DNA from 2 places in the Klebsiella sp. RIT-PI-d genome. Region 2 is predicted to be linked to the other one. Evidence: riboswitches for the same ligand, from Rfam matches in the RefSeq annotation. Region 2 holds a riboswitch; the other holds the start of a gene.
What was found. Region 2 has a riboswitch for thiamine pyrophosphate ahead of thiB (thiamine ABC transporter substrate binding subunit). Riboswitches for the same ligand answer to the same signal wherever they lie in the genome.
Positions count from the first base shown of each region.

Region 1: another riboswitch for thiamine pyrophosphate. It lies ahead of thiC (phosphomethylpyrimidine synthase ThiC); the one in region 2 lies ahead of thiB (thiamine ABC transporter substrate binding subunit).

Region 1 covers NZ_LGIT01000019.1:7,176-10,612, forward strand. The annotation lists gene nudC (NAD(+) diphosphatase) at 1-751, opposite strand, end outside; gene AC791_RS19310 (Rsd/AlgQ family anti-sigma factor) at 850-1,353, shown strand; TPP riboswitch at 1,406-1,515, shown strand; gene thiC (phosphomethylpyrimidine synthase ThiC) at 1,600-3,437, shown strand, end outside.
Region 2 covers NZ_LGIT01000017.1:197,109-204,813, reverse strand. The annotation lists gene AC791_RS20240 (hypothetical protein) at 1-996, shown strand, start outside; gene AC791_RS18300 (sugar efflux transporter) at 993-2,204, opposite strand; gene sgrT (glucose uptake inhibitor SgrT) at 2,325-2,510, opposite strand; gene sgrR (HTH-type transcriptional regulator SgrR) at 2,599-4,254, shown strand; TPP riboswitch at 4,291-4,382, shown strand; gene thiB (thiamine ABC transporter substrate binding subunit) at 4,415-5,398, shown strand; gene thiP (thiamine/thiamine pyrophosphate ABC transporter permease ThiP) at 5,374-6,984, shown strand; gene thiQ (thiamine ABC transporter ATP-binding protein ThiQ) at 6,968-7,678, shown strand; gene AC791_RS18270 (DedA family protein) at 7,646-7,705, opposite strand, start outside.

The DNA.
Region 1 (3,437 bases), on a different contig from region 2:
ATGCCACGGTATCTTCAATCAGGCGTCGTGCAACGGTTCCTGGCTCCGGTAACAAAGGCAGGTTATCGTAGCGATACCAGCCCGCATCCAGCAGTTCTTTGGTATCAATGACAATGTCGCCGCTGTCGTACTCCGCCATAAACGCGGTCATCAGCGACTGCGGAAAAGGCCACGGCTGAGAGGTTACATAGCGCACATTCTTCACGGTGATACCGCTCTCTTCCATCACTTCACGGGCGACGGTTTGCTCGAGCGTTTCGCCCACTTCGGTAAATCCGGCCAGTACGGTGTAAACACCGTTACGATGCCGCGTATGCTGGGCCAGCAGGATGGAATCTCCACGACGAATAGCGACAATAATGCACGGTGCTATCTGCGGGTAATAACGTTCACGGCAGTGGCTACACAGCATCGCCCATTCGGTCTTACTGGGGTGCATAGGATGGCCACAATAGCCGCAGAATTGGTGAGAGCGGTAAAATTCGGCAAGCTGGACGCCACGGCCGGCAAGCTGAAATAAACCGGCCTCCTGGGTGAGAAGCTGGCGCACCGATCCCATCTCCCGATGACGAGGCTGCCGGACCAGCCAGACCGGCTCGCCCTGCCATTCGCCAATATGCATTGCGCTCTGGCCCACAAGATCAAAATTTCCTGCCTCACCATGTGGTAATTCTCCGGCGGGCAGCCATAATTTTTGTTCATGGCTGACTATCCACCAGCCGCGATCTGACTTATCTATAATATGGACCATAATCACTTGCACAACCTTAGCTTCACTGGCATGTTGATAACAATATTTTTACATTTTTAGTGAACAATTTTTCTAATCTTAATTTTATGGGGTCATTTATGCTAAACCACCTGGAAAGACTGACGGAGCGCGTTGGAGGAAGTAATGAACTCGTCGATCGCTGGCTACAGGTGCGCAAGCAGCTGTTAGTGACTTACTACAATCTTGTTGGTCTTAAGCCTGGCAAAGAATCGGTAACCCAGCTTGATGAGACAGCACTCGACAACTTCTGTCATAACCTGGTTGAGTATCTTTCAGCCGGTCATTTTAGTATTTATGAACGCATTATTAGCGGAATGGAAGGGGTAAGCCCACTTATCGCCGCCACTAAAATTTACCCATTGCTGGAAGAAAATACAGAAACCATCATGGGCTACTATGATTCCAGCCTGGAAAACGCCATCGACCATGATAACTATCTTGAATTTCAGCAGGCACTTTCCGGGATCGGCGAATCGCTTGCTGCCCGCTTTACCCTGGAAGACAAGTTGATCCAGCTGGCCTTCGATAACAATCTCAAAGAAAGCGCCAACGACGAAACGAATATTGCGCGCCCGGCTTGAGTTATTAATTTTTAGCGCGTAAGTTAACCCTATTGCCCCTCTTACGAGGGGTTACATCTTGTCGGAGTGCCCTGTGCGAAAGCACTGGCTGAGACCGTTAATTCGGGATCCGCGGAACCTGATCAGGCTAATACCTGCGAAGGGAACAAGAGTAATTCTGCTGTTGACGCAGCCGTTACAGGCAAAGTCTATCCATTACTCCATCCGTCGTCTGACAAGCCATCTCCTTACTTTCTGGAATGAGCTATGTCTGCATCTACATTAACCCGTCGCGAACAACGCGAACACGCCCAACACTTTATCAACACGCTGGAAGGCACGGCGTTCCCTAATTCAACGCGTATTTATATCACCGGCTCCCGACCTGACCTGCGTGTTCCGATGCGGGAAATCCAGCTTAGCCCGACGCTTATCGGCGGCAGCAAAGACCAGCCGCAAGTTGAACAAAATGAGGCCGTACCGGTGTATGACACGTCTGGCCCGTATGGCGATCCGCAGATAAAAATCGATGTTCAGCAGGGGCTGGCAAAATTGCGTCAGGCCTGGATTGATGAGCGTCATAACTGCGAAGACTTAACCGATCGTAGCTCGACGTATACCAAAGCACGACTGGCCGATGATGGCCTGGATCATCTGCGCTTTACCGGTCTTTTAACCCCAAAACGGGCTAAACCTGGAAAACGTGTCACCCAGCTGCATTATGCGCGCCAGGGCATTGTCACGCCGGAAATGGAGTTTATCGCCATTCGTGAAAATATGGGCCGGGAGCGTATTCGCAGTGAAGTACTGCGCCAGCAGCATCCAGGCTACGGTTTTGGCGCCTCTCTGCCAGAAAATATTACGCCAGAATTTGTGCGTGATGAAGTGGCCGCCGGACGCGCCATTATTCCTGCCAACATTAATCATCCAGAATCCGAACCCATGATTATCGGGCGTAACTTCCTGGTCAAAGTGAACGCCAATATCGGCAATTCGGCAGTGACGTCGTCAATTGAAGAAGAAGTGGAAAAGCTGGTGTGGTCAACGCGCTGGGGGGCGGATACGATCATGGATCTCTCTACCGGACGCTATATCCATGAGACCCGTGAATGGATCCTGCGTAATAGCCCGGTGCCTGTCGGCACGGTGCCAATCTATCAGGCACTGGAGAAGGTCAATGGTATCGCGGAAGCGCTGACCTGGGATGCGTTTCGCGATACGCTGCTGGAGCAGGCCGAACAGGGCGTGGATTATTTCACCATCCACGCCGGTGTCCTGCTGCGCTACGTGCCGATGACGGCCAAACGTCTGACCGGTATTGTCTCGCGCGGCGGCTCCATCATGGCGAAATGGTGCCTGTCTCATCATCAGGAAAACTTCCTCTACGAACGCTTTCGTGACATCTGCGAAATCTGCGCCGCCTACGACGTATCGCTCTCGCTCGGCGACGGCCTGCGCCCCGGCTCTATTCAGGATGCAAATGACGAGGCGCAATTTGCGGAGCTTCATACCCTGGGCGAGCTGACTAAAATCGCCTGGGAATATGACGTTCAGGTAATGATCGAAGGTCCCGGCCACGTGCCAATGCAGATGATCCGCCGCAATATGACCGAGGAGCTGGAGCACTGTCACGAAGCGCCCTTCTATACGCTGGGGCCGCTCACCACTGATATTGCACCAGGTTACGACCATTTCACCTCAGGTATCGGCGCGGCAATGATCGGCTGGTTTGGCTGCGCAATGCTGTGCTACGTAACGCCAAAGGAACATCTGGGCCTGCCAAACAAAGAAGACGTTAAACAGGGCCTGATAACCTATAAAATCGCCGCCCACGCTGCCGATCTGGCGAAAGGCCATCCCGGGGCGCAAATCCGCGACAACGCGATGTCAAAAGCGCGCTTTGAATTTCGCTGGGAAGATCAGTTTAACCTGGCCCTTGACCCGTTTACTGCCCGCGCCTATCACGATGAAACGCTGCCGCAGGAATCCGGCAAAGTCGCCCACTTCTGCTCAATGTGCGGGCCTAAATTCTGCTCAATGAAAATCAGCCAGGAAGTTCGTGATTATGCCACGAAGCAGGACAGGGAATCCGGCATGTCACAGAT
Region 2 (7,705 bases):
AACCATGATTATATCCCTGAATTGCCGGAGGGGTTATTAAAGCTATCTCTTATTAAACACCTTAGTATCTCAACATGCCCTTCTTTACCCAAGAGTGTAGAGTCATTAAATCTGGAATTATTAGATTTTGATACTCCTCAATCCTGCAACCTGCCTGAAAATCTTAAGTCACTGAATATCTGGAACTGCACTAATTTGGTACTACCAACGAAGCTGCCGGGAACGCTGATGGACATAAATATTCATAGTCAGGCATATGATAACTGGAGCGTTGAGCCTGAAGAACTGCCACCAGGAGTGAGGATCCATACAGCAAGAATAAATATAAACCCGAGATGTTATACTCGTCCAGATGTTAGTTTTAATGGTTTGTCAATGGAATCATCGTTATCTTTTAAATCCGGAGATATATTGTATGGTCTCCATTCCCCAAGAAATAAAGTATACAACGGTATTCATACTGTTGGTGGCGCAACCCGCAACGAAATTATTATACAAAATACTCTGACTAATGCTGTATGGGATCGCTACAGCCCTGAGAAATATAGTTCTGACGCTGTTATAAAACGAACACTGAGCGATCCTGAACGCGGCCTGTCATTTAAGGAATTTCTCGCCACGCACCCGCGATACGATGTTACAAGTGAGCAATTTTCTACGCTTTCCGCAACGGATAAATGGACAAAAACCAGTAAGGCCGGACTGGAATTTCAGACAAAAGTCAGACAACGTGGAGTCATTTTTTGTGTTGATAAGCTAATTGATTCGATTCCGGAAATTGCCACTAAAGATGATGAAAATCATGGTGATGCAATTACCGCTCATGAGCTCAGATGGATCTATCGTCATCGTCACGAAGAGAGTATTAAAAAGAATGTTTCATTCTCTTTAGGAGGCAGGCTCGTTTCTCATGATACGGTTTTTTCATTACGAGGATGGGACCTTTATCATCCTAAAAGTGAGCAACGAGCTCAACCGATCCCCCTGGCAGTTTAATCAGCAAGCCCGATCTTACCCGGTCGCGTTGCCCCTTCCTTTACGCGGCTGGTAATAACGAGTGTAATGAGCGAGATCGCAGTAATCGTCCAGTATACCGCCCCATGTCCATAGCCTTGCGCCAGCGCCCCCTGAAGCACACCCGCAAGGATCACCCCCGTCGAAATGCTGTTGGTAAATAATGTTGTGGCCGATCCTGCCCGGCCCGGCATCAAATCCTGAAACCATAACATGCCAATTCCGGCGACGATCCCGATAAATACAGCATTAAAAAGTTGCAGGATCAGGAGCGCCTGCTGACTATGGAAGACAGTAAGCCCGGCATAAAACAGCACGCCCGCCGTCACGGCAAGGATCATCATTTTGCGTTTACCGAAACGTTTGACATAAAAGCCCGCGAGGATCATTGCCGGGATCTCCAGCCCGGCGGCGGTGCCCATTAAGATCCCGGCAAGCTTGTCCGGCAGGCCTAAATCCTGGCTTATCCACAGCGGCATGTCGATGATATACATCGTGTTGCAGGTCCACATTAGCGTCGAGGCAATGAACAGCATGCGCACATTACTATTCTGCCAGCCGCTTACCTGGGTTATCGCTACCTCCGGGGATTGTTCAATCCTCGCAACCGACGGAAGGATCAGCGCAATCAGCAGCAGGCTAATTAAAAAAATGCCGGCGGCCACCGTAAACATGACGGTAAAACCGTAATTCAGCGCCAGCATAAAGGCCAGCGGCGGCCCGATAACCCATGCCAGGGAAAGCTGCGCGCGCATAATTGAGCTGAACATCACCACTTCACGCGCCGAGTTGTCGGCATATTCGCGCGCCAGGGCAAAAAGTTGCGGCATGGCGGTATTGGCCAGCGAAGCCAACAGCACGCCACAGGTTATAAGGGTGAGATAGTGTCGATTAAAGGCGAATAAGAGTGCGTTGCCCACCGCCATCAGGCAGCAAAACATAATTAACCGACGCCTGTCGCCCCGGCTGTCGGAGCGTTTTGCCAGCAGCAGGCTGATCGCAATTCCGCTGATTGCATTAACGGTGTAAAAAAGCCCAACCCAGAACGGCTCCGCGCCCACTTCACGGCTGAGAAAAAGACTTAGCGTGGGTGCCTGTAGCGCCCCCGCGATGCCCATCATAAATGCTACGATCATGAATGCGGTATAGACACCGTTAAACCGCCGAGCCATCGTCATTACCCAGAGCATGAAGCGTCCTTTATCAACTGAAGCAAAATGAACACGAAAAAAGCCAGCAGAAAGAATCTGCTGGCGGGTGATTTTACACCAATTCTCAGTCACACATGATATCTGCAAGTCGGTATCTGCTCATCGTTCAGGCGATGTTTTCTCCTGACGATGAACGGGATCAGAGACAGGGTTTGTAACGTCCCACTGCATCAATTCTTCCAGCAATGCGTATCGCTGCCGTGCACTCTGGCGGGCCAGCCAGCACACATCCTGTGTGGCAATGAAATAGCTCAGGTAAAACTGACGAATGAATGACTTCTGCATAATCCACCTCCTTGCTTCATCGCTAATGATTATTGGCTTAATATAGGGATAAATAAATTGCTGGGTTTTGAGCAGGAGTTCCTCTTTTATGTCATCTGGCCGTCTGCAACAACAATTCATCCGCCTGTGGCAATGCTGCGACGGCAAACCTCAGGCGACGACGCTGCATGAGCTGGCTGAATTACTGAACTGTTCACGTCGCCATATGCGTACCCTGCTGAATACCATGCAGGCGCGCGGCTGGTTGACGTGGGAAGCTGAAGCGGGACGCGGTAAACGCTCGCGCCTGACGTTTCTCTATACAGGACTGGCACTTCAGCAGCAGCGTGCAGAAGATCTGCTGGAGCAAGACCGCATCGATCAACTGGTACAACTGGTGGGCGATAAAGCCACGGTACGCCAGATGCTGGTGTCTCATCTGGGCCGTAGTTTCCGGCAGGGGCGGCATATTTTACGCATTCTGTATTATCGGCCGTTAAAGAGCCTGCTGCCCGGCACCGCCCTGCGCCGCTCAGAAATTCACATGGCCAGGCAGATATTCAGTTCCCTGACCCGGGTAAATGAGGAAAATGGGGAACTGGAAGCCGATATTGCCCACCACTGGCAGCAAATCTCCGCCCTCCACTGGCGATTTTTCGTGCGTCCAGGCATTCATTTCCATCACGGTCGCGAGCTGGAAATGGACGATATTATTACCTCTTTGCAGCGGATTAACGCCCTGCCGTTGTTTTCGCACATAGTGACTATTCATTCTCCGACCCCGTGGACGCTGGATATCCACCTCACTCAGCCAGATAACTGGCTTCCCTGGCTGTTGGGCCATACCGCGACGATGATCCTGCCGCGAGAGTGGGAAACGATGAATCAGTTTGCCAGACAGCCAGTGGGCACCGGCCCTTATGCCGTCGGGCGCAATAATCAGAATCAGCTCAAGATCCACGCGTTCGATGATTATTTTGGCTATCGGGCGCTGATTGATGAGGTAAATGTATGGGTACTGCCGGAAATCGGGGAGGAGCCGAACGGCGGCCTGACGCTTCAGGGCACCACGCATAGCGAAAAAGCGGTCGAAAGCCGTCTTGAGGAGGGCTGCTACTATCTGCTGTTTGACGCTCGTAGCCCGCTCGGCAGCAATCCGGCGGTCCGCCAGTGGCTCAGTCATATTTTCCAGCCAGCCAATATGCTCTATCACGCGGGTCCCCATTACCAGAGTACCTGGTTTCCGGCTTATGGACTGCTGCCACGCTGGCATCACAGCCAGAGCCGCACCTGTGAAAAACCTGCGGGTCTGGAAACCGTTACATTGACCTATTATCAGGATCATGTGGAGCACCGGATGATGGGCGGCATCATGAAGGCCCTGCTGGCAGAGCATCAGGTAAAGCTGGACATTAAAGAGCTGGAATATGAAGAGTGGCATCGCGGCGAAGTGGTGAGCGACGTCTGGCTTAACAGCGCCAATTTTACCCTGCCCCTTGATTTCTCTTTGTTCGCCTACCTTTATGAGGTCCCACTGATCCGCCACTGTATCCCGGCCGACTGGGAGGGAGATGCTTGTCGCTGGCGGGCAGGCGAACTCGATCCGGCGACCTGGAGCCAGCAGCTTCAGATTCATCAGCACATCGTCCCGTTGATCCATCACTGGCTGATCCTTCACGGGCAACGCAGTATGCGCGGTCTGCGCATGAATACGCTGGGCTGGTTTGACTTCAAATCCGCATGGTTTGCACCGCCGGAACCTTAATGCTTTCAGAAAGCGGGTAAAGTTATTACACTGTTAACGTTCTCAACGGGGTGCTGATAAAGCTGAGAAAATACCCGTCGAACCTGATCCGGATAATGCCGGCGAAGGGATTTGAGGCTGGTGCTCAAAATCCTTTGCCACCCATTTATTGAGGTGCAAAGTGTTAAAAAAATATCTGCCGTTATTGGCGCTGGTTGCTGCGCCCGTCTTCGCTAAACCCGTTCTGACGGTATACACCTATGACTCGTTCTCTGCCGACTGGGGACCAGGGCCGGTTGTCAAAAAGGCGTTTGAAGCCAGTTGCGATTGTGAACTGAAATTCGTGGCGCTGGAAGACGGCGTTTCGCTGCTCAACCGGCTGCGCATGGAAGGTAAAAACAGCAAGGCTGATGTGGTTCTTGGCCTTGATAACAACCTGCTGGAAGCGGCCATGCAAACGCATCTGTTCGCCAAAAGCGATGTTCCCACCGGCGCGGTAAACGTGCCCGGCGGCTGGACTAACGATACGTTTGTCCCCTTCGACTACGGTTACTTCGCCTTCGTCTATGACAAAACCAAACTCAAAAACCCGCCAAAAAGCCTGAAAGAACTGGTTGAAAGCGATCAGAAATGGAAGGTCATCTATGAAGATCCGCGCACCAGCACGCCGGGTTTAGGCCTGCTAATGTGGATGCAAAAAGTCTATGGCGATAAAACGCCGGCGGCCTGGCAGAAGCTGGCAGCCAAAACGGTCACCGTGACCAAAGGCTGGAGCGAGGCGTACGGGCTGTTTTTAAAAGGCGAGAGCGATCTGGTACTGAGCTATACCACGTCTCCGGCCTACCACATCATTGAAGAGAAAAAATCGCAGTACGCGGCGGCTGACTTTGCAGAAGGTCACTATCTGCAAGTTGAGGTTGCGGCGCGTACCGCCTCCAGCAAGCAGCCGGAGCTGGCAAAAAAATTCCTCGCCTTTATGGTTTCTCCGGCGTTCCAGAAAACCATCCCTACCGGCAACTGGATGTATCCGGTCACCGATGTGACCTTACCGGAGGGGTTTGCGGATCTGACAAAACCGAAAACCACGCTGCAATTTTCCTCACATGACGTCGCCCAGCAACGTGCGCAGTGGATTAGCGAATGGCAACGCGCCGTCAGCCGTTAATTGCCGGCTGGCTGATCCCTGGCCTTACTGCCGCCACCCTGATGGTGGCGGTGGCGATGGCGGCGTTTCTGGCGTTATGGGCCAGCGCACCGCAGGCGGCATGGGGCGCTCTGCTTCAGGACAGCTATCTATGGCATGTGGTGCGCTTTTCTTTCTGCCAGGCCTTTTTGTCGGCGCTATTCTCTGTCGTTCCGGCAATTTTTCTCGCCCGCGCGCTGTATCGCCGACGTTTTCCCGGCAGGCTAATTATGCTGCGGCTATGCGCAATGACGCTGATCCTGCCGGTGCTGGTAGCCGTATTTGGCATTCTCAGCGTGTATGGCCGCCACGGATGGCTGGCCTCGCTGTGCCAGCTACTCGGCGTAGAATGGACCTTCTCACCGTATGGCTTACAGGGCATTTTGCTGGCGCACATCTTTTTTAATTTGCCGATGGCCACGCGTCTGTTGCTCCAGGTGCTGGAGCAGATCCCCGGCGAACAGCGGCAGCTGGCGGCGCAGCTGGGCATGCGCGGCGTCGATTTCTTCCGCTTTATCGAATGGCCGTGGCTACGCCGACAAATCCCCCCGGTCGCTGCGCTGATTTTTATGCTCTGTTTTGCCAGTTTTGCCACCGTACTGTCGCTGGGTGGCGGGCCGCAGGCCACAACCATTGAACTGGCTATCTATCAGGCACTCAATTTTGATTATGATCCGGGCCGTGCGGCGATGCTGGCCGTGATCCAGATGATGTGCTGTCTCGGTCTGGTGCTTCTCAGCCAGCGTCTGAGTAAAGCAATTGTCGTCGGTAATACTCAACTTACTGGCTGGCGCGATCCTGATGATCGGCGCTGGAGTCGATTAGCCGACACGTTACTCATCGTCTGCGCTCTGCTACTGTTACTGCCGCCGCTGCTGGCGGTGATCGTTGAGGGGATAAACCGCGATCTGCCCGCTGTCCTGCGACAACCTGCGATGTGGCAGGCGCTGTGGACCTCGTTGCGGATTGCTCTCGCCGCAGGCGTACTGTGCGTGGTGCTGACCATGATGCTGCTGTGGAGCAGCCGGGAACTTCGCGCCCGCGCCCACCCGCTGGCAGGCCAGGCAATGGAGCTGTCCGGTATGTTAATTCTCGCCATGCCCGGTATCGTGCTGGCCACCGGCTTTTTTCTATTGCTCAATAACAGCGTGGGGTTACCGCAGTCCGCCGACGGTATCGTGATTTTCACCAATGCGCTGATGGCCATTCCCTATGCATTAAAGGTGCTGGAAAATCCGATGCGCGACATCACGGCACGTTACACCTTTTTATGCCAGTCGCTGGGAATAGAAGGATTTAACCGGCTGAAAGTGCTGGAATTCCGTGCTCTTCGCCGTCCTCTGGCGCAGGCGCTGGCCTTTGCCTGCGTACTGTCGATTGGCGATTTTGGCGTGGTGGCCCTGTTTGGTAATGACGATTTCCGTACGCTGCCCTTTTATCTTTATCAACAAATTGGGTCTTATCGCAGCCAGGAAGGGGCGGTCACCGCCCTGCTCTTACTGTTGCTTTGCTTTGCCCTTTTTACCGTCATTGAAAAACTTCCGGGACGTCATGCTGAAACTTACTGATGTAATCTGGCTTTATCAGCATCTGCCGATGCGCTTCAACGTCTCAATTAAGCAGGGTGAGCAGGTTGCCGTGCTGGGCCCCAGCGGTGCGGGGAAAAGCACGCTGCTTAATCTTATTGCCGGGTTCCTGACGCCGCAAAGCGGTACGATCCTTATTGAAAATAAAGACCATACCCGCACACCACCCGCGCGGCGTCCGGTATCGATGCTGTTTCAGGAGAACAATCTTTTTAGCCACCTGACGGTGCGGCAGAACATCGGTCTTGGGCTGGAGCCAGGGTTAAGGCTAAATGAGGCGCAGCGGCAAAAATTACAGCTGATTGCCAGTCAGATGAGCATAGAATCGCTGCTGGATCGTCTGCCCTCTGAACTTTCCGGAGGACAACGCCAGCGTGCTGCGCTGGCCCGCTGTCTGGTGCGGGAACAACCTGTCCTGCTACTGGATGAGCCATTCTCGGCACTCGATCCGGCGCTGCGCCAGGAGATGCTCAGTCTGGTCAGCGATGTCTGTCGTCGTCAACAATTGACGCTGTTGATGGTTTCACACAGCGTGGAAGATGCTGCGCGTATCGCATCTCGCTCGCTGGTAATTGCCGATGGCCGGATAGCATGGGATGGCGCGACCGCCGAGCTGGTCAGCGGCCGCGCCAGCGCTTCATCATTATTGGGTATTTCCCGTCACCACCCTGACTAAGATATCCGCGTAAACCGGCATAGACGG